Ensifer sp. PDNC004: one gene and its partner. The protein of the gene in region 1 binds, or shares a complex with, the protein of each later gene. Links are inferred from orthologs where the notes say so. Each region holds a gene or a part of one and is shown in the gene's direction. Other genes may lie near its edges.

Region 1 (10,451 bases):
CCCGGATCCGCTTCAGGAGAACACCGGTGCCGCAACCAACGTCGCAGACGCTGTCGCCGACGACGCTTGCCGCGATCTTGCGCACGCAGGCTTCGGAATTGTCCGTTCCCTCGTGCACCCGGGGATGCTGCCGGTAGAGGTCCTCGTACTCGTTCGCTGACAGGAACGGTGCCCGTGCGCGAAAGTCGGCGAGATGCGCGATGTGCTTGCCCCAGGCGAGGCTCGCCATGCCCTTGAACAGGCGCGAATCCCTGAGGATCGGTGGAATGACGTCTTCGATCAGGAAGCGGATGCGATTGGTCGTTTCCCGGTTCATCCGCGGCGCTCCCGCACAATGCGTGGTGCCGACTGCAATCCGGCCTCCTGGATGTCGACGCTCTCGGCCGGCATGGCCCGCGAAGGGGTTGCGATGTAGTGCAGCCGGAGCTGCTCGGTGCGGGCGCGCGAGACCGAATCGAGGATCAGGCCTGCCGTGAACGTGATGATCGACATCATCAGCATGGCCAGCGCAAAGACCCAGGTGGGCATGCGCGGCACGAGCCCGGTCGCGAAATATTCGAGCAGGACGGGCATCATGAAGCCGATGCTCGTCGCAAAGAAGGCCATGGCGATCACGCCGAAGAACGTGAAGGGCCGCGTTTCCTTCATGAGCATCGCGAAGGTCCAGAGGATCTTGGCGCCGTCCTTGTAGGTCGACAGCTTGGAATGGGAACCTTCCGGGCGCCGGCCATAGTCCAGTTCAAGTTCCGCGACCGGCAACTTGAGACGCGAGGCATGGACCGACATCTCCGTCTCGATTTCGAAGCCGTTGGAAATGGCCGGGAAGCTCTTGGCAAAGCGCCGCGAGAGCACGCGGTAACCGGAGAAGATGTCGTTGAAATCCGTGCCGAAGATTTCCCGATAGAGAATGTTGAAGAGCCTGTTGCCGAAGGCGTGGCCCTGCCGGCCGGCGTCGTCGTGGACCCCGCGACGCGTTCCGACGACCATGTCTGCGCGCTCGGTGATCAGGGTGCGGATCAGATCTTCCGCATCGGTCGGGCAATAGGTGCTGTCGCCGTCCGCCATGACGTAGATGTCGGCGTCGATATCGGCGAGCATGCGCCGCACCACGTGCCCCTTGCCCTGCCGGCGCTCGCGCACGACGGTCGCGCCGGCGAGCATCGCCTTCAGCGCGGTGCCGTCGGTCGAGTTGTTGTCATAGACGTAGATGCGTGCCGTCGGCAGTGCCGTCTGGAAACCCTGGACCACCTGTCCGATGGTCGACGCTTCGTTGTAGCAAGGCAGGAGAACGGCGATGTTGAAGCGGTCGAACATCAGGGTGGCTCGGTTGCTGTTGGATCGCGCCATCATAGGATCAGGGTGTTAACAAGGTGCCAAGGTGCGCCGCGCGGGGCGGTCCAAGCGGCATGCGCCGCTGCCGTGCGCTTTACGCTTTCTTGATCGCAGGGGCGTAAGCTCCGCGCGATCAAGAGGGGCGTAGACCTATGTCGGGCGGCACGGCAGCACTACCGGAAATGGCGGCGATGCCCAGGCAGCGGCGGTTCTCGTCGAACCTCCTATGGATGGCGCTCGCCTATGGCGTGCCCACGGTTCTTTTCCTCGTCATCCAGTTCATGCGGGCACCGGATTATCTCGGCCGCGACAATGACGATGCCATGCGCCTGGTCGAGGTGCGCGACCTCCTTGCCGGCCAGAGCTGGTTCGACCTGACGCAGCCCCGCCTGGGGCTCGAGGGTGGAACGCTGATGCACTGGTCGCGCCTGATCGACCTGCCGATCGCCGGGCTGATGTTCATGTTCCGGCCCTTTGTCGGCGTGGCGCAGGCGGAAGTCCTGGCGCTGGCGATCTGGCCGATGGCGCTCGCGGTCGCGCTGCTGGCGGTGATGGGGCTCGCCGGACGTCGGGCGGGCGGCACGGCCGCCATGCATTTCTGCCTGGGGCTGACTGCGATCTTCATCGCCACGTCGAACCGCTTCCTCGGGGGCGCGATCGACCACCACAATGTACAACTGGTGCTGGCCGCGGTCATGGTGGCCATGCTCGTCGATCGCCGGTATCGTGCCCTGAACTATGCGCTTGCCGGGGTGGCGGCGGCCATCGCGATCGCCGTCGGTGCGGAAACCACGCCCTTCGTGGCCGTCGTCTGCGCCATCGTTGCCTGCCAATGGCTCTGGGCCGGCCAACCGGCCGCCCGCGCGACCGTCGCATTCGGCCTGTCGCTGGCAACGGGCCTCAGCGTCATCTTCTTTTCGACCGTGCCGCCGCGCCTCTATTTCGTCGCGACCTGCGACAATCTCTCGATCGCCTTCTACTCGCTGGCGCTGACCGGCGGCGTCCTCCTGGCGCTCGCGGCCGTCACGGTCAGCCACCGCGCGCCGGCGCTGCGCCTCGGCGCGCTCGCTCTCTGCGGTCTCGGCGTTGTCGCGGTCGCCCTGGCGGTGGCGCCGCAATGCCTCGGCAATCCGCTGGCCGGTCTCGATCCGCTGCTCGTCGAGCTCTGGCTCGACCAGGTCTCCGAAGCCCGTTCCGTCGCGCTGATCGCGGCGCAGGAGCCGACCAATATCGGCGCTTACTATTTCACCGGCGCCTTTGCCTCGGCCATCTGCGTCTGGCGCATCTGGCGTCGCGACCGGGTCGATCTCCATCTCGTGCTCCTGGCCCTGGTGTTTTCGAGCCTGGCGATCGCGCTTGTCCAGGTCCGCGGCATGGCATTCTCCAACCTGCTCGCCATCGTGCCGATGGCGCTGCTGCTGGCCGATCTGCGCGCGCGGTCGAGCGGCGGAACGGCTGGGGCCCGCGCCTCCCTTCTCTATGTCGGTGCGCTGCTCGTTTCCGTTCCGGCGACGTGGGCCATTGCCGGAACGCTTGCGGAAAAGGGGATCAACGGGTTTGCTGCAACGGAGAGAGCGGTCACCAACGGCGAGGCGTGCCTGAGCGACGTCGCACTTGCCGATATTGAGCGGCTTGCGCCGTCGCTGGTCGTCGGGCCGTCGGATATCGGCGCGACGCTGCTTCGCCGCACGGAACACCGCGTGCTCAGCGCTCCCTATCATCGCAATGCCGCCGGCATGCTCCGCGAGCTGAAGATCGGCCTGGCCGAGCCTGAAGCCGCAGCCGTCCTGTTGCACCAGCTCGGCCAGCCCGTGCTCGCCTTCTGCGCCGTCGACGTGCAAACGCAGATCATAGCTGCCCGCGCCCCCGATGGTCTCTATGCCGACCTCGCCGCCGGGCGCGTGCCGGCGTTTCTGACGCCGCTCCCGGTGTCGGAAGGCTCACCCATCCGGCTCTACACGCTGTCGCCTTGAGCGCCACGCCCCTGGCGCGTGGAAAGCGTGAGGGATGTGCTGGCCTTCGGCGAAGGGTGCGGTAAAAGAGGCAATGGCCTCTTTCTTCGACAACGATTCTCCGAGCAACCTCACCGAATATTCGGTGTCCGAGCTTTCGGGCTCGATCAAGCGAACGGTCGAACAGGCCTTCGACCAGGTGCGCGTGCGCGGCGAGATCTCGGGCTATCGCGGCCCGCATTCCTCGGGCCACGCCTATTTCGCGCTCAAGGACGACCGCGCGCGCATCGACGCGGTGATCTGGAAGGGTACCTTTTCGCGGCTGCGCTTCCGTCCGGAAGAGGGCATGGAGGTGATCGCGACCGGCAAGGTCACGACCTTCCCCGGCTCGTCGAAGTATCAGATCGTCATCGAGACGATGGAGCCGGCCGGAGCCGGCGCGCTGATGGCGCTGCTCGAAGAGCGCAAGCGCAAGCTCGCCGCCGAAGGGCTGTTCGACGCCAATCGCAAGAGGCCGTTGCCCTATATGCCCAAGGTGATCGGCGTCGTGACGTCTCCGACCGGCGCCGTCATCCGCGATATCCTGCACCGCATTGCCGATCGCTTTCCCGTCCATGTCGTCGTCTGGCCGGTTCGGGTGCAGGGCGATGGCTCGGGTGACGAGGTGGCAGCGGCGATCCGCGGCTTCAACGCGGTCGAGCCCGGCGGGCCGATTGCGCGGCCGGATGTGCTGATCGTTGCGCGTGGTGGCGGTAGCCTCGAAGACCTCTGGGGCTTCAACGACGAGGCCGTCGTGCGCGCAGCCGCCGCCTCCGAGATCCCATTGATTTCTGCCGTCGGCCACGAGACCGACTGGACGCTGATCGACTATGCCGCGGACCAGCGCGCGCCGACGCCGACGGGTGCTGCCGAAATGGCAGTGCCGGTCAGGGCCGATCTCGAAGCCGGTCTCTCTGGCCTGTCGGCCCGCCTCAAGTCGGCCGTCGGCCGCCAGATGGACAATCGCCGCCAGTCGGTGCGGGCGCTCGCACGGGCGCTGCCGTCGCTCGACCAGTTGCTGGCGTTGCCGCGCCGCCGCTTCGACGAGGCCGCCCTCGGGCTCGGGCGCGGCCTCACGATGAACACAGCCAACAAGCGGCGCCAGTTCGAGCGCGCCTCGGCCGAGTTGCGTGCCGATCTTCTCAAGGGCAAGCTTTCCGAGCGCCGCCAGCGCCTGGTCGACGCCATGAACAAGGCCGACCGCATCGTCGAGCGGCAAGTACATCGCGGCGAGGCGCGGGTTTCGGCGGCCGACGCTGCACTGCGCGCCTTGCCTTCGCGCCTCATCGGCCAGATCCATCGCGCATCCGATCGCGTGGCCGGCCTTGCGGCCCGGTCCGATGCGGCCGTGCGCGCCGACGTCCGCCGCCTGCGCAGCGTCATCGTCGCCCAGGACCGCATCCTGCAGTCGCTTTCCTATCGCAACGTCCTGCAGCGCGGCTTTGCGCTGGTGCGTGACGCCGAAGGCGGGCCGGTGCGCCAGGCTGCATCCGTCTCGGTTGGCATGACGCTCAGCCTGGAGTTCGCCGACGGTCGCGTTTCGGCGATTGCCGGCGAAGGCGAGGGCGAGCCGGCTTCCCCGCCGACGGCGCCGCGCAAGAAGCAGACAAAACCTGCAGAGGCGGCGGGGGACCCGCCGAAACAGGGCAACCTGTTCTAGCGCGTCATCCCGCTGTCATGGCGACGGCGTAACGCCAGCGTTCCCACGAGAGCGACGGAGCCCGGCATGGTCGAGCGAGCCAAGATTATCTTCATCCACGGGGCCTCCAGCAGCGGAAAATCGACGCTGGCGCGGGCGGTCCAGGCGCAGATGGGCGAGCCGTTCTGGCATGTCTCGATCGACCATCTTCGCGATTCGGGAACGTTGCCGATGGAACGGTTCCGCCGCGGCGATTTTTGCTGGAAGGAACATCGAGCGCGCTTCTTCGACGGGTTCCACCGCTCGCTGGTCGCCTATGCGTCAGCCGGCAACAATCTCCTGCTGGAGCACATTCTCGAGGAGCCCGGCTGGGCGTCTGAGCTCGCGGTGATGTTTCAGCCGTTCGACGTGTTCTTTGTCGCGCTTCACTGTGAACTCGACGAACTGGTCCGGCGCGAACGGCTTCGCGCCGACCGGCCGATTGGCAGCGCCGCGGATGATTTTCACCGCATTCACTTCGGACAACGTTACGATCTGGAGCTCGGTCCGGGGCAGGCCGCCGAGGACCAAGCCGCGCAGTTGATTTCCGCCTGGTCGGTGCGCCGCGCGCCCTCCGCCTTCGACGCACTGGCGCTGGAGGCGCGGGCAGGATCTGGAGGATCTCAGGTCTAAGAACAGTGAGCCGGCTATCCTTCTTCGGTGCCGCTCGTCGCTCGCGAAAAACGGCATTGTATTCGGTTGATTTTTCAGCTCATTTTCCCGGCTACGGATCTTGATTCCAGATCGATATGTTAGGGAACGCCGGATGCGCATCCTGCTCGTGCTTGCTCACCCGCTCGAAGACAGTTTTGCCGCAAGCGTGGCGCGTCAGGCGCGCGCCGCCTTGGAGGCGAACGGTCATTCGGTCGACTTGCTCGACCTCTATCGCGAGGATTTCGATCCGCGCCTCACCGTTGCCGAGCGCGGCAGCTACTTCACCGACGCCTATGACCGCTCAAGCGCGGCAGATTGGATCGCGCGGCTGCAGGCGGCCGACGGGCTGGTGCTCGTCTTTCCGCAATGGTGGTTCAATTTTCCGGCGATCCTGAAGGGCTTCTTCGATCGCGTCTTTGCCCCGGGCGTCGCCTTCGACAACGACCCGGCCGGCGGTCGCATCATTCCGCGGCTCAACAATATCAAGCTCTTCTGGGCGCTGACGACGACCGGCTCGCCCTGGTGGGTGGTGCATCTCTATATGGGCAATCCGGTGAAGCGGCTGTTGAAGCGCGGCATCGCCGCCTTCTGCGCCAAGGGGCTGAACTTCCGCATGCTGGCGCTGCACGACATGGACCGGGCGACCGACGCCAAGCGCAAGGCGCATCTGGAGCGCGTCCGCCGGCTTGCCTCAAGTCTATGATCGCAGCTACTCGAACGTCGCGAGATATTTGCGCAGCAGTGCGTTGAGCACCACGCGTTCCTCGGGCGAGAGCGCGGAAACCACGCGATGCTGGTTGGCCACATGCGCGGTCGCGGCTTCGTCGACACGGCGCAAGCCTTCTTCCGTCAAGGCGATGATCACGCCCCGCCTGTCCTCGGGATTGGCGATCCGTTCGACGAGCCCCGCCTTTTCCAACTGATCGATGCGGTTCGTCATGGTGCCGGAACTGACCATGGTCGTATCGAGAAGTTCTCCGGGCGAAAGCCGATAGGGCGGCCCGGACCGACGAAGCGTCGCAAGCACGTCGAAGCTCGACGCATTCAACCCGCGTTCGGAAAACGACTTTTCGATTTCACGGGCGATATGTGTCGAGACCCGTGAGAGCCGGCCAAGCAGGCCCATGGCCGAAACGTCAAGGTCCGGCCGCTCCCGGTGCCATTGGGCCAAAATCCTGTCGACGCGATCCATCAATACCCCCATGCATTTATCTCAGCATAGAGTATCTTGACTTAGAGATAAACCGCGTTATTCTCAATTTATCTTGATATAGAGATTCTTGAGGTAAAGATATGAGCTCGAACCGCACCGTCGACCTTGCCTTGACCGCGCTGGCACCTGCCATTTGGGGCAGCACCTACCTCGTCACCACGCAGTTCCTGCCGTCCGGCTATCCGCTGACGGTCGCCATGCTACGGGCGCTTCCGGCCGGGCTGCTCCTGCTCCTCATCGTTCGGCGGTTGCCGGAAGGCATCTGGTGGCCGCGCACCTTCGTGCTCGGCGCACTCAACTTTTCCTTCTTCTGGGCGATGCTCTTCGTTTCGGCTTACAGGCTGCCGGGCGGCGTCGCCGCCACGGTGGGTGCCGTACAGCCGCTGATCGTCATCCTCCTGTCGCGCGTCTTCCTGGGCTCGCCGATCCGTCTGCTCAGCGTCGTCGCCGGCCTTGCGGGCATCGCCGGCGTTGCCCTACTGGTGCTCACGCCCGGCGCCGCGCTCGATCCGCTCGGGGTGCTCGCCGGTCTCGCCGGCGCGGTCTCCATGGCCTTCGGCACGGTGCTCAGCCGCCACTGGGCGCCGCCGGTGCCGCCGCTCACCTTCACCGCCTGGCAATTGGCGGCTGGTGGCCTCATGCTCGTGCCGGTGGCGCTGTTCTTCGAGCCGTCGCTGCCGCCGCTGACGACGGCCAACGTCCTCGGTCTTGCCTATCTCGGCCTGATCGGCGCCGCCTTCACCTATCTGCTCTGGTTCCGCGGCCTCTCGCGCCTCGAGCCTTCTGCCGTCTCGCCGCTCGGTTTCTTGAGCCCCGTCGTCGCCATCCTGCTCGGCTGGGGCGTGCTCGGAGAGCAACTGACACCGGTCCAGGCGCTCGGCATCCTCGTCGTCTTCCTCAGCGTCTGGCTCAGCCAGCGCGCGCAACTCGCCCCGAAGGTGCGACCGGCGCGGGCCTGAAAGCGGGCTTGCAACCACAGGGCATGCGCTTCACATTGCCGGGACCTCAATTCCCAGGAAGCGCATGCCGCAATGACCGAGCACCTGACGCCGGCGCACTATTTTGATCTCCTCCGTTTCGCCAGGCGCCAGACGCGCCGCGCAGCAGAAGCGGAGGATTTGCTGCATGAGGCGCTGATCGTGGCGCTCAAGGCAGGGCGCTTTCCGACCGGCAGCGATCGCGCCTGGTTCTGCGGCGTTCTCCGCAAGCTCGCAGCGATGCAGGCGCGTACTGCCGCTCGCCGACTTCGCCGGGAGCAGCAGCTTGATATCCCAGAAGCGGAAGACGCCAGTTCCGCCGATCCGCTCGCCTTCGCCGCCACGCTTTCCCCCAGTCTCAGGATCGTGATGCTGCTTGCGATCGCCGGCCACAATCGCCTCGAAATCCGTCACCTCCTTGGCATTTCCGATGAAGCGCTGCGCCAGCGCATCCTGATGCTGCGCCGGGCCTGGCGTGATGCCGGCCATGTCGAGACCAGTCTGGAGTTGACCGGGCTTCGTTATCCGCTCGAAAGCGGCCGTATTCGTCAGGCCCTGCTGCCGGTCACCCGCGGCGGCCGCGCCGCCTTTGCCAGCCACGATCCGGACGGCCATCTCTTCGCGATCAATTTTTCGCCGCGCGTGTCTCACGAAACGGCAACCGGCGGCAACAAGCCGGCGTAACAAGCACAAGGGAATCAACCAATGCTGTCGAAACCACGTATCGGGGCCATCTGCTACTTCGTCTCGGAACTTACCCGGACGGAAGCCTTCTACCGTGATGTCCTGGGTCTCAACGTCCAGCGCATGGAGGACGACGAAGCCGGCGCCTGGCTGATGGCCAAGATAGAAGACGAGGTCGAATTGATCTTTTTCGTCGCGGAAAGCAAACCGGGCAACACGCCGATCGTCGTGTTCGATCTCGCCGAAGGCGGCATCGACGATGTCGTGGGCGGCCTCGCCGAAAAGGGAACCACCATCGTCACGCCGGTGAGCCATGCGCCCGGCGGCTGGTCAGCGGAGTTCGCCGATCCCGATGGTCATGTCCTGTCGCTCTACCAGTCGGCGGAGATGCCGCGTCTGAAGCGGGCTGCCAACGCTTGAAGGGGCAGTTTCCCCAATAGAAAAGGCCGCCGCATGTCCTGCGGCGGCCACAAGCCTTTCAGGCCGGACGATACTGGGGAGGGGCGTGATCAGGCCCATTCGCCCTTTCGCATGACCGGGACGCGGCTGCCGTCGGCGCGCACGCCGTCGATGTCGACCTGGCCCGAGCCGATCATCCAGTCGATGTGAATGAGGCTGGAATTGCCGCCCTGGGCGCGGATCTGGTCAGGTGTCAGCTTGGCGTCGTCGACGAAGCAGCCGGAATAGCACTGGCCGAGCGCGATGTGGCACGAGGCGTTTTCGTCGAACAGCGTGTTGTAGAACAGGATGCCGCTTGCCGAGATCGGCGAGGAATGCGGCACCAGAGCCACTTCGCCGAGCCGGCGCGCGCCCTCGTCGGTGTCGAGCACCTTGTTCAGTACTTCCTCGCCGCGCGATGCCTTGGCTTCGACGATCCGGCCGCCCTCGAAACGCACTTGGATGTTGTCGATCAGAGTGCCCTGGTGCGACAATGGCTTGGTCGAGGAGACATGGCCTTCGACACGCAGCGCATGCGGGGTCGTGAACACCTCCTCGGTCGGGATGTTCGGGTTGCAGGTGAAGCCGTTCTTGGCCTCCGATGCGCCGCCGCACCAGAGATGGCCATCGGCAAGCCCGACGGTCAGATCGGTGCCCGGGCCGGTGAAGTGCAGCGCTGCAAAGCGTTCGCCGTTCAGCCAGGCCGAGCGCCGGGCGAGGTTGGCGTTGTGCTCCTTCCAGGCGGCCACCGGATCGGCGACGTCGACGCGCGAGGCGGCGAAGATGGCGTTGGCGAGCTTCTCGACGGCAACCTCTTCCGGATCATTAGGGAAGACGAGCTTCGCCCAGGACGGGTTCGGGTAGGAGACGATGTTCCAGTTGATGTCGAAGTTGGAGATCTTTTCGAGCGCCGGCTTGTACGCGATCGAGTTCGCCTTGTTGGCGCGCGCCACCTTGGCCGGATCCTGCGCCGACAGCATCATCGGGTTGTCGCCGGAGATCGCAAGCCGCGCTGCACCACCGGCGAAAGCTTCGGCCATGCCCTTGAACAACCAGTCGCTTGCCCGGTCGAAGCTCTCGTCCGGTGCATAGGCATAACGCGAAAGCGTCGTGTCCTCGTCCGAATAGAGAGTCGTCACGAGGCCTGCACCGGCCTTGTAGGCGTGCTTGGTGATAAGGCGAACAAGCGGCATCGCCGCGACCGGCGCGGTCATGACAAGGTCCTGGCCGCGCTGAAGCTGCAGGCCGACCTGGATCGCGACTTCCGCGAGCTTGTCGAGTTTCACCGGGTCGATCGGATCGGGCGTATTGGCGGGAAAGGTCATGATCTACCTGTCTTTCTGAAATCGGAAGAAGAAGACTTAGAGCGCTTTGCGGCGAAAATGAAGGCTGAGTGCCGGAGGTTTGGTGCAATCAGCGCGCGCCGAGGGCCGCACGCACCCGCTCGACATTGCTCCTGTGCACGGCCTCGTACGGCGCGAAAT
Region 2 (10,274 bases), 660 kb from region 1 along the record:
ATGCCGATGACGCAGTCGGGCAAGGTAGCGGTAGGCACGCTCAGGCAATGGATCGCGGATGGAAACGATGCCCTCGACCTCATCGAATGACCCGGCACGCATACCTGTCATCATCGCCGCGCTCCGCACGCCTATCGGCCGCGTCAACGGCACGCTTCGCGATATCGAACCGTCGCAACTGGCGGCACCGCTGATTTCCCGCATTCTCCGCGATACCGGTGCAAGGACGAGCGAGATCGACGACGTCATTCTCGGCAATGCCGCCAACAGCGCCGGCAATCTCGCCCGGCTCGCCGCTCTCGAAGCCGGTCTGCCGGTCTCGACACCGGGCGTCACCGTCGACCGCCAATGCGGTTCCGGGCTGGAGGCGATTACCCTTGCGGCTCGGATGATCCAGGCGGGTGCCGGTCGGTTCTATCTGGCCGGCGGCACCGAGAGCGCCAGCCGCGCGCATATCCGCCTGAGGCCGCCGCTGGAGCGCGGCGGCGAGCTCGCGCCGGTCAAGCGTGCCCGCATGGCCCCGGACGAGATCGGCGACCCGGACATGGGCATGGCCGCCGAAAACGTCGCGACCGCCTGCGGGATCTCTCGTGAACGGCAGGACGCCTTTGCGCTTCAAAGCCATCGCCGCGCCGTCGAGGCCAATCTTGCCGGCCGGTTTTCCCGCGAAATCGTGGCGATCGACACGGTGGCAGGCCCTGTGTCGCGCGACGAGTGCCCGCGCGCCAATGCCTCGATGGCAACGCTGCAGAGGCTGAAACCGGTCTTCGTCGAGGGTGGCACGGTAACGGCCGGCAATGCCTGCCCGATCAACGACGGCGCAGCTGTGGTCCTGGTGACGAGCCTTGCCGAAGCGCGACGGCTTGGCATTCCGTTCGCGCTCGAATTTGTCGATGCCGCGACAGCGGGCGTCGATCCCAACCTGCTCGGCCTCGGCCCGGTTCCGGCGATGCAGAAGCTGAAAGCCCGACAACCGACGCTGGATCCGGCAAAGGTCGACTTCATGGAATTCAACGAGGCCTTCGCCTCGCAGGTGCTCGGCAGTCTCGACCAGCTCGATATCGCCGCGGATAGGGTCAATCTCGACGGCGGCGCCATCGCGCTCGGCCATCCCTATGGCGCCTCCGGGGCGATCCTCACGGTTCGGCTCTTCTCGCAGATGCTGGCATCGCCGGAAGGCACGGAAGGGCTGGCGATGATGGGTGTTGGCGGCGGCATGGGCATCATCGCGCTGTTTCGTTCGGTCCACCCGGTTTAAGCGGCGCAACTCCGGACGGAAACCGCTTCGCACTTTTCCTGGAATTGGTTTCTTGGTCCGCAATCCCGGACGGAAAACCGCTTCGCACTTTTCCTGGAATTGGTTTCTTGGTCCGCAATCCCGGACGGAAAACCGCTTCGCACTTTTCCTGGAATTGCTTGGGCTAGACCGAATAGGCCGCCAGCCATTCGCGCGTCGCTGAAGGCAGCGGCAGCGGCGTGTGGCGCTGCGGATCGACTGCGACCCAGACGACCTCGACTTCGGCCGCGAGCTGGCCGCGCGCTTCGACCTTGACGACAAAGCTGATCGAGCTGCCGCCGACCTTCGCCACGTTGACGGTAAGACGGGCCGGCTCGTCGTAACGCAGGCCACGGTGATAGACGCAGGCCGAACGACGGACGAGATAGCTCGGCTCGTTCACCACATGCGGACGGTGGCGCCAGAGGCTGGAAAGTGCCGCCTCCGCATGGGCATAATAGGCGGCATTGTGCATGTGGCCGTGCATGTCTATATCGCGAAACGGAATGCGGATTTCCGTGACGTTCTCCAGCTCCCTGCCGTCCATGCGAGGCTCCCTGACGATGCGCTCCACCCTCGTTAGCCAGTTCGGCGATCCCCGGCAAGTGATTGCGCTCGTCGACGCCGAACGCGTGGCGCCTGCGGCGGGCGAAGTCGAGGTGGCGCTGTCGCTCGCCGCCATCAACCCGTCCGATCTCATCCCGGTGACCGGCGCCTATAGCGCCCGCACCACGCTGCCCTTCGCGCCCGGCTTCGAGGGCTTCGGCACGGTGACGCGCATCGGCACCGGCGTCACGACGCTGAAAGTCGGCGACCGCGTCGTGCCGATCGGCGCCAGCGGTCTGTGGCAGGAGTATCTGATCCGGCCGGCCGCATGGTGTTTCGCCGTGCCCGAGGATATCGGCGAGACCGATGCTGCTACCTGCTACGTCAATCCGCTGACGGCGCTGCAACTGATCGAGGCGCTGCGTACGCATTTCGGCTCGCTCGATGGCCGCCGTATCGGCGTCACCGCGGCAGGCTCGGCGATCGGCGGCATGCTGATGAAGCTGCTGGCCGGCGAAGGCGCTGATACCACCGGCATCGTTCGAAGCGCACGCAGCGCTGAACGACTGGCAACCGAGGTCCCCGGCCACATCGTGCTTGGCGACGAGAGCCATGTGCCGCAGCTTCGCCTCGATGCAATCATCGACGCGGTCGGTGGCCCATATGCCGGCGATCTCATCCAGCGCACGCTCAACCCCGGCGGCGCCTTCATCCAGTACGGGGCGCTCAGCGGCGTGCCGGTGCCGCAGGCAACCATCCAGGCGCGGCCGGATATCCGCTTCTCCTTCCTGTGGCTGCGCACCTGGGTGCATTCGGCCGGGCGACCGGCGATCGAGGCGGCCTTTGCCAAGAGTTTCGAAGGTTTGCGGTCGGGTCTCTTTTCCAGCCGCATCGCGGAAATCTATCCGCTGAGCCGGCTCGACGCGGCGCTTGCGCATCAGGCGGATCCGGGCCGCGACGGCAAGCTGCTGCTCGATCCGCGCTGTTGAAAAATCTGTCTTTCGGCTGCGTCACCATGGACCTTGCGGGGTGCGCGCACTAGGTTCCGGGCATGACCACGTTCCTCTATGAAAATCCGGTCTTTCTGGAACACGAGGTTCCGGAGGAGCATCCTGAGCGGCCGGACCGGCTGAAGGCGCTGAACCTTGCGCTCGAACACCCGAACTTCTCCGATCTCAAGCGGATCGAGGCGAAGAAGGGAAGCGAAGACCTCGTGTTGCTCGCCCATCCGGAAGAGCATCTCGCTGCCGTCAGGCGCGCCATTCCGGAAGAAGGCCTCAACAATTTCGAGGCGGACACCTACGCGAGCCCCTTGAGCCTCGAGGCGGCGCTGACCGGGATCGGCGGGGCGACCGCCGCGGTCGACGCCGTCTTTACCGGCGAGACCGACAACGCCTTCGTCGCGGCGCGACCACCGGGCCACCACGCCGAGAAGAACAAGGCGATGGGCTTCTGCCTTTTCAACACGGTGGCGATCGCCGCCCGCTACGCCCAGAAGGTCCACGGCGCCGAACGGGTCGCGATCGTCGACTGGGACGTGCACCACGGCAACGGCACACAGGACATCTTCTGGGACGACCCCTCGGTGCTTTTCTGCTCGACGCACCAGATGCCGCTCTATCCCGGCACCGGCGCCAAGGACGAGACGGGCATCAAGGGCAACATCGTCAACGCACCGCTGTCGCCGAATATGGGCAGCGAGCATTTCCGTGAGGCGTTCCGCAGCCGGATCCTTTCCGCGCTAACAAACTTCCGCCCGGACTTCATCCTGATCTCCGCCGGCTTCGACGCCCACCACCGCGATCCGCTGGCGCAGATCAATCTCGTCGCCGAGGATTTCGACTGGGCGACCGGACGCCTGCACGAGATCGCCGATCGCAGCGCCGGCAACCGCATGGTCAGCCTGCTCGAAGGCGGCTATGACCTTCAGGGACTGGCCGAATCGGCCGGCCTGCACATTTTGAGACTGATGAGAGGGTAACGATGAACACCACCACGCAACCGGACGTTTCCACCCTCTCCTTCGAGCAGGCTGTCGAAGAACTGGAGCGGATCGTTTCGGCGCTGGAGCGCGGCGATGTCGCCCTCGACAAATCGATCGAGATCTACGAGCGCGGCGAAGCGCTGAAGAAGCACTGCGAAGCACTGCTGAAGGCAGCCGAGGACCGCATCGAAAAGATCCGCCTCGACCGCGCCGGCAAGCCGCAGGGCGTGGAGCCGCTCGACGCCGACTGATCACTCATCGCAATTCCGGACGGAAACCGCTTCACGCTTTTCCCGGAATTGCCAAGATCGGATTGATCGTCACGCGGAAACACTGCGTCCCGGCTTCGCCCCTACCCGCCTGGTTTCATAGGCGTTAGTACTTGATGCGACAGCAAAAACGGGAGCAAGCGCCATGTCTTTCTTTCCAGGCCCCGACCCGCTCGCCGGCGACAAGCCCGCCTGCGACGCCATCGAACATCTGATCGTTCCGCGCACCAGCGACATCGGCGGGCTGCAGGTTCGCCGCGCCCTGCCGACGGCGAAGCGCCGCCTGGTCGGCCCCTTCATCTTCTTCGATCGCATGGGACCGGCGCTGCTGCGCGCCGGCGAGGCGATCGACGTGCGCCCGCACCCGCATATCGGCCTGTCGACCGTCACCTATCTCTTCGACGGCGAGATCAAGCATCGCGACAGCCTCGGCACCGAAATGGTCATCCGCCCCGGCGACGTGAACTTGATGACGGCCGGCCGCGGCATCGTGCACTCCGAACGCTCGCCGGAGAACCAGCGCGGTCATGAGCGCTCGATCTCGGGCCTGCAGACCTGGCTGGCGCTGCCCGACCACAAGGAAGAAATCGACCCGATCTTCAGCCACACCGAAGAGCGAATGCTGCCGCATATGAGCGACAACGGCATCAAGGCGCGAGTGGTGATCGGCAATTTCGAGGGCGCGAAGTCGCCGGTCTCGGTCTTCACCGACACGATCTATGTCGACCTCAATATCGCACCCGGCAAGAGCGCCCCCTTTGCGGCGCAGTGGGAAGAGCGCGCGCTCTATATCCTCTCCGGCGAGGCAATCATTGCCGGCGATCATTTCGCCGACAACCAGTTGCTCGTCTTCCGCGCCGGAGACGAGATCACGGTCAAGGCCGGACCGCAAGGCTGTCACGTCATGCTTTTCGGCGGTGCAGCGCTCGGATCGTCCCGCCACATCTGGTGGAATTTCGTTTCTTCGTCCAAGGAACGCATCGAGAAAGCCAAGGAAGAGTGGCGCAGCGGACGCTTCGACATCGTGCCCGGAGACGAAGAGGAATTCGTTCCGCTGCCCGAGGGTTGACCGCGACCTAAAGTGGCACAGGCTGGGTGCGGAAAACCGCGCAACATTGCCTCATGGTGCTTGAATCGATTTCGATTCACAGAATCATGCGCTAGTCTCTTGGTTGATGACGCAGGAACGCCTAATTTTGCATTCAGCAACGATTGCGTCTAAAGAGCCGCTTCGACGGTACCCACCAACTATCGCGCGCCCGACCTTTGGGGCGCGCATGAGGCATGCAGCGTGACACAACTGCCAACCAATCCGATGCCGGCTACTCCCTTGCTCGACAAGGTGACTTATCCCGACGACCTGAAGAAGGTCGACGACAAGGATCTGCCGCAGCTTGCCGGAGAAGTCCGGGCGGAAATGATCGACGCAGTGTCGCGCACCGGCGGCCATCTTGGCGCGGGCCTCGGCGTCGTCGAATTGACGATCGCCATCCACAAGGTGTTCAACACGCCGCATGACCGGCTGATCTTCGACGTCGGCCACCAGTGCTATCCGCACAAGATCCTGACCGGCCGCCGCGACCGTATCCGCACGCTCCGTCAGGAAGGCGGCCTCTCAGGCTTCACCCGCCGCGCCGAGAGCGAATACGACCCCTTCGGTGCTGCGCATTCCTCTACCTCGATCTCGGCCGGCCTCGGCATGGCGGTCGCGGCCGATCTCGACGGCAAGAACCGCAATGTTATTGCCGTCATCGGCGACGGTGCGCTTTCGGCCGGCATGGCCTATGAGGCGCTCAACAATGCCGGCGCGCTCGACGCGCGGCTGATCGTCATCCTCAACGACAACGACATGTCGATTGCGCCGCCGACCGGCGCGATGAGCGCCTATCTCGCACGCCTTGCCTCCGGCCGCACCTATATGGGCATCCGCGAAGTCGGCAAGAAACTGACCGCCTATCTCGGCAAGACCGTCGACCGGGCGATCACCCGCGCTGTCGAACACGCCCGTGGCTACGTCACGGGCGGCACGCTGTTCGAAGAGATGGGCTTCTACCATATCGGCCCGATCGACGGGCACTCCTTCGACCATCTGCTACCGGTGTTGCGCAATGTGCGCGACAACGCCAAGGGTCCGGTGCTGATCCATGTGGTGACGCAGAAGGGCAAGGGCTATCCGCCGGCGGAAGCCGCAGCCGACAAGTACCACGGCGTCAACAAATTCGATGTCATCACTGGCGCGCAGGCGAAGGCCAAGCCGAACGCGCCCGCCTATACCTCGGTCTTTGCCGACGCGCTGACGCAGGAAGCCGGTTTCGACGACAAGATTGTCGCCGTCACCGCCGCGATGCCTTCGGGTACCGGTCTCGACAAGTTCGCCAAGGTCCATCCGTCGCGCTGCTTCGATGTGGGCATTGCCGAACAGCATGCCGTCACCTTTGCCGCCGGTCTTGCCGCCGAAGGCTACAAGCCGTTCGCAGCGCTCTATTCGACCTTCCTGCAGCGCGGCTACGACCAGGTGGTGCACGACGTGGCGATCCAGGGGCTGCCGGTACGCTTCCCGATCGACCGTGCCGGTTTCGTCGGCGCCGACGGCCCGACCCACGCTGGCTCCTTCGACACGACCTATCTTGCCACCCTCCCCGGTTTTGTGGTGATGGCGGCCGCCGACGAGGCGGAACTGAAGCACATGGTGCGCACGGCCGCTGCCTACGACGCCGGCCCGATCTCGTTCCGCTATCCGCGCGGCGAAGGCGTGGGCGTCGAGATGCCGGAGCGCGGCCAGATCCTCGAGATCGGCAAGGGCCGCATCGTCAAGGAGGGCTCCAAGGTGGCGCTGCTGTCCTTCGGTACCCGCCTGGCCGACTGTCTGCTGGCCGCCGAAGACCTCGACGCCGCCGGGCTTTCGACCACGGTCGCCGATGCGCGCTTTGCCAAGCCGCTCGACCATGATCTCATCCGCGAGCTTGCCCGCAACCACGAGGTGCTGATCACCATCGAGGAAGGTGCCGTCGGCGGCTTTGCCAGCCACGTGCTGCAGTTCCTGGCCGAGGACGGCCTGCTCGACGGCGGCCTCAAGGTTCGCCCGATGGTCATGCCCGACGTCTGGATGGAACAGGCCAAACCCGAGGCGATGTATGCCGCCGCCGGCCTCGACCGCGCCGGTATCGTCTCGACCGTCTTCAAGGCACTCGGCCAGAAGCAGGACATCGGGATCGGCGCTGCCGGCTGATAGGTCCTCGCATAGCATGAAACAGAAACCCCGGCTCATCGCCGGGGTTTTTGCGTTCTGCATCAGTCGATCAGAATTCCTGCCAATCGTCCTGCGCCACCGCGGCGTTGCCGCGTGACAGCGGGCGGGTGGGTGTGAAGCGTTGTGCGGGCGTGGCTGCCGGTGCCGCCATGGCGCGGGCGGCGGTGCGCAGATCTGCGGTCGTTGCTGCGCGCGCCTGGCCCGGAAGGGTGAAGCGGGTAATCAGTTCGCGCAGGCGGACTGCCTCGTTGGCAAGCTGGGCGCTTGCGGCGTTGGCTTCCTCGACCATGGCTGCGTTCTTCTGCGTCACCTGGTCCATCTGGTTGACCGCCGTGTTCACCTCGGTCAGGCCCACGGACTGTTCTCGCGAGGACACGGCGATTGCGCTCATGTGCTCGTTGATGGTGACCACATGGTCGCCGATCGCCTGTAGGGCCGCACCGGTGTCGCGCACCAGCCGGACACCGCCTTCGACCTCGACGGACGAATTGCGGATCAGTTCCTTGATTTCCTTGGCGGCCTGCGCCGAGCGCTGTGCAAGTTCACGCACCTCCTGGGCCACGACCGCAAAGCCCTTGCCGGCTTCGCCCGCACGCGCCGCTTCGACGCCGGCGTTGAGGGCCAGAAGGTTCGTCTGGAAGGCGATCTCGTCGATGACGCCGATGATGTTGGAGATCTGACCGGAGGAATGCTCGATCCGGCGCATGGCCTCGACCGCATCGGCAACGACGCTGCCGGACTTGGCGGCGCTGGCGTTGGCCTCGACGGCGACATGCCGGGCTTCCTCTGCGCGCTTCGTCGAGTTGGCGACATTGGCGGTGATCTCGTCCAGGGCGGCCGCGGTTTCTTCCAGGGCTGCGGCCTGCTGCTCCGTGCGGCGTGACAGGTCGTCGGCGCTCTCGCTGATCTCGCGCGAGCCGCCGTCGATCGAGCGGCTCGAGTCGGCGACCGCCGACAGCGCATCGCCGAGCTGGGCGACGGCGCTGTTCAGGTCGTGGCGCAGTTGCTCGAAATCGGGCGCAAAGGGTTCGCTAAGCTGGAAGGCGAGATCGCCGGCGGCGAGGCGCTTGAGACCGCCGGCAAGGCCGGAGGTCGCCTGGATCAGGCGGGCCTGTGCAGCGGCTTCGGCGTCTTCTTGCAGGCGAATGCGTTCGGCCTCGGCCCGTTTGCGGTTTTCAGCGGCCTCCGCCTCCAGCCTGCGGTTGGCGATCGCCGCCTGGCGGAAGATTTCGACCGCGCCGGCCATCTCGCCGATCTCGTCCTTGCGGCCGGAATAGGGGATCGACGATGCAACATCACCGTCGGCAAGGCGGGTCATGGAGCGGGTGGTGGCAACGATCGGCCGCGAGATGGTGCGCCCGACGAGGAAGACGGTCGCTGCAATGACAGCAATCGCCGCGACAACGGCCGCCAGTGCGATCGCCTCGAGCGACTTCTGGGTGGACGCACTTTCGGTTTCGGACTTGACCTTCTCCGTTTCGATGGCGCCCGCCATCTGCTCGAACACCGGCTCGACATCGGCAAAGGCCTTCGACATCGTCGCCCGCAGCGCCGTCTCGTTCTCCGCAAGAGCCGCGTAGTCGTTGAAGGCGGTCGCGTAGTCCTTGAGCGCCGCGAGGACCTTGCCCTGCAGGTCCGCACCGCCGAACAGCTCTGCCGGCGCGCCGGTGAAAGCCTTCACTTCCTCGGCGTGCTTCTCCACGTATTTGTGGTCGCGCCGCATGATGAAGTCCTTCTCGTGGCGACGCATCGTCAGCATGCTCGCCTGGAGCCCCTTGTCCTTGATCGGCTTCAACAACTCCTCGACCGCATGGACGGCGGTTCGCATCGCGCCCTCTTTGCCGGCGGCTGGATCGAGACCGAGCGTACGGTTGGCCTCGGCAACGGCCGAGAAGGCTTTCAGATAGCGCTCGTAGCCCTCGGAAATCGTCTGCAGCTCGCTCCGTGTCGACGAGCTGTCGAGCAGCTTGCCGAGCTCGGCCATCGTCGCCTGCGCCTTTGCGGCGGTTTCGTCATGGGCCGCGGCATATCGATCTTCCCTGCGCAGCAGGAAGTCCTTTTCGGCACGGCGGTTTTGCAGGAACTGTATCTCCAGTCTCAGCAATGCGCGCTCCGCGTCACGATGCACCTGCACCTGCCGTCGGTAGTCCTCCTCGAGGCCCTTCTCCACGACGAAGATTGCAACAATCGCCAGGATACCGGCGACGGCGATCGGCACGAGCAGACCGATGCGATGGGAGATCCTGAGGTGAAAACGCGGCATGCAGCAACTCCTTGCGCCCGGAGGCGTCAGGTGGGAAGAACAGATTGTGTCGGGAGGTCCGGCTTGCGGCGGAGGTCCTGCGTCATGCAGGTGCGACATCCCTACTATGTCGCATCCATCATTTAAGGTTGGGTGAATATTCAGTTATTTTTTAGGGGTTTCTAACTGTGTCCTCCGATCGCCGTGAATGCGGGGGCTTGCCAATGCGCCGGCAAGCCGCCATGAGAAGCACATGTCAGAAGATCGCCAGAACGAAGAACACAAGAACCGGGTCCGCCTCGATCAGTTGCTGCTGAACTCGGGGCTCGTCGCAAGCCGCGCGCGCGCCCGTGACGCAATCCAGCGCGGGACCGTCAAGGTCGACGGCCGCACGGTCACCAAGGCAGCGTCCATGTTTGCCGAGACCGTGACGATCACCATCGACGACCCGGCGCAGGACTACGTCTCGCGCGCCGCGCTGAAGCTGGTCGCGGCGCTCGATTATTTCGGGCTCGACCCCTCAGGCGAAAGCTGCGTCGATATCGGCGCCTCGACCGGTGGTTTCACGGAAGTGCTGTTGAAGCGCGGAGCCGAGCACGTGGTCGCGATCGACGTCGGCCATGGCCAGATCCATCCGCGCATCGAGGGCGACGAACGCGTCACCAGCATCGAGGGCCTCAACGCCCGCGCGATGACCGAGGAGGACA

The links.
Region 2: the proteins of xseA (region 1) and JVX98_RS17890 are in contact, whole or in part, in a cryo-EM structure (PDB 8TXR), measured with the Escherichia coli proteins. The link is inferred for Ensifer sp. PDNC004 from one-to-one orthologs.

Annotation. Positions count from the first base shown.
Region 1 is NZ_CP070353.1:2,624,891-2,635,341, reverse strand. What follows is about bases 2,771-5,680. They hold xseA (exodeoxyribonuclease VII large subunit), read left to right. Parts: upstream 2,771-3,378; coding sequence 3,379-4,983; downstream 4,984-5,680. Other genes in these bases: JVX98_RS21050 (chloramphenicol phosphotransferase CPT family protein), read left to right, coding at 5,050-5,634; JVX98_RS21060 (hypothetical protein), read left to right, coding at 2,771-3,305. Also shown: JVX98_RS21070 (bifunctional 2-polyprenyl-6-hydroxyphenol methylase/3-demethylubiquinol 3-O-methyltransferase UbiG), read right to left, coding at 1-316; JVX98_RS21065 (glycosyltransferase family 2 protein), read right to left, coding at 313-1,347; more of JVX98_RS21060, read left to right, coding at 1,485-2,770; JVX98_RS21045 (NAD(P)H-dependent oxidoreductase), read left to right, coding at 5,768-6,358; JVX98_RS21040 (MarR family winged helix-turn-helix transcriptional regulator), read right to left, coding at 6,365-6,847; JVX98_RS21035 (EamA family transporter), read left to right, coding at 6,949-7,827; JVX98_RS21030 (RNA polymerase sigma factor), read left to right, coding at 7,900-8,529; JVX98_RS21025 (VOC family protein), read left to right, coding at 8,551-8,949; JVX98_RS21020 (aminopeptidase), read right to left, coding at 9,039-10,292; JVX98_RS21015 (MBL fold metallo-hydrolase), read right to left, coding at 10,381-10,451. UniProt on the Escherichia coli protein: Bidirectionally degrades single-stranded DNA into large acid-insoluble oligonucleotides, which are then degraded further into small acid-soluble oligonucleotides.
Region 2 is NZ_CP070353.1:1,962,103-1,972,376, forward strand. The notes cover bases 2,699-5,431. They hold JVX98_RS17890 (exodeoxyribonuclease VII small subunit), read left to right. Parts: upstream 2,699-3,805; coding sequence 3,806-4,057; downstream 4,058-5,431. Other genes in these bases: JVX98_RS17880 (zinc-dependent alcohol dehydrogenase family protein), read left to right, coding at 2,699-2,811; JVX98_RS17885 (histone deacetylase family protein), read left to right, coding at 2,874-3,803; JVX98_RS17895 (pirin family protein), read left to right, coding at 4,221-5,144; dxs (1-deoxy-D-xylulose-5-phosphate synthase), read left to right, coding at 5,391-5,431. Also shown: JVX98_RS17865 (class I adenylate-forming enzyme family protein), read left to right, coding at 1-90; JVX98_RS17870 (thiolase family protein), read left to right, coding at 68-1,258; JVX98_RS17875 (thioesterase family protein), read right to left, coding at 1,422-1,823; more of JVX98_RS17880, read left to right, coding at 1,840-2,698; more of dxs, read left to right, coding at 5,432-7,304; JVX98_RS17905 (methyl-accepting chemotaxis protein), read right to left, coding at 7,375-9,588; JVX98_RS17910 (TlyA family RNA methyltransferase), read left to right, coding at 9,821-10,274. UniProt on the Escherichia coli protein: Bidirectionally degrades single-stranded DNA into large acid-insoluble oligonucleotides, which are then degraded further into small acid-soluble oligonucleotides.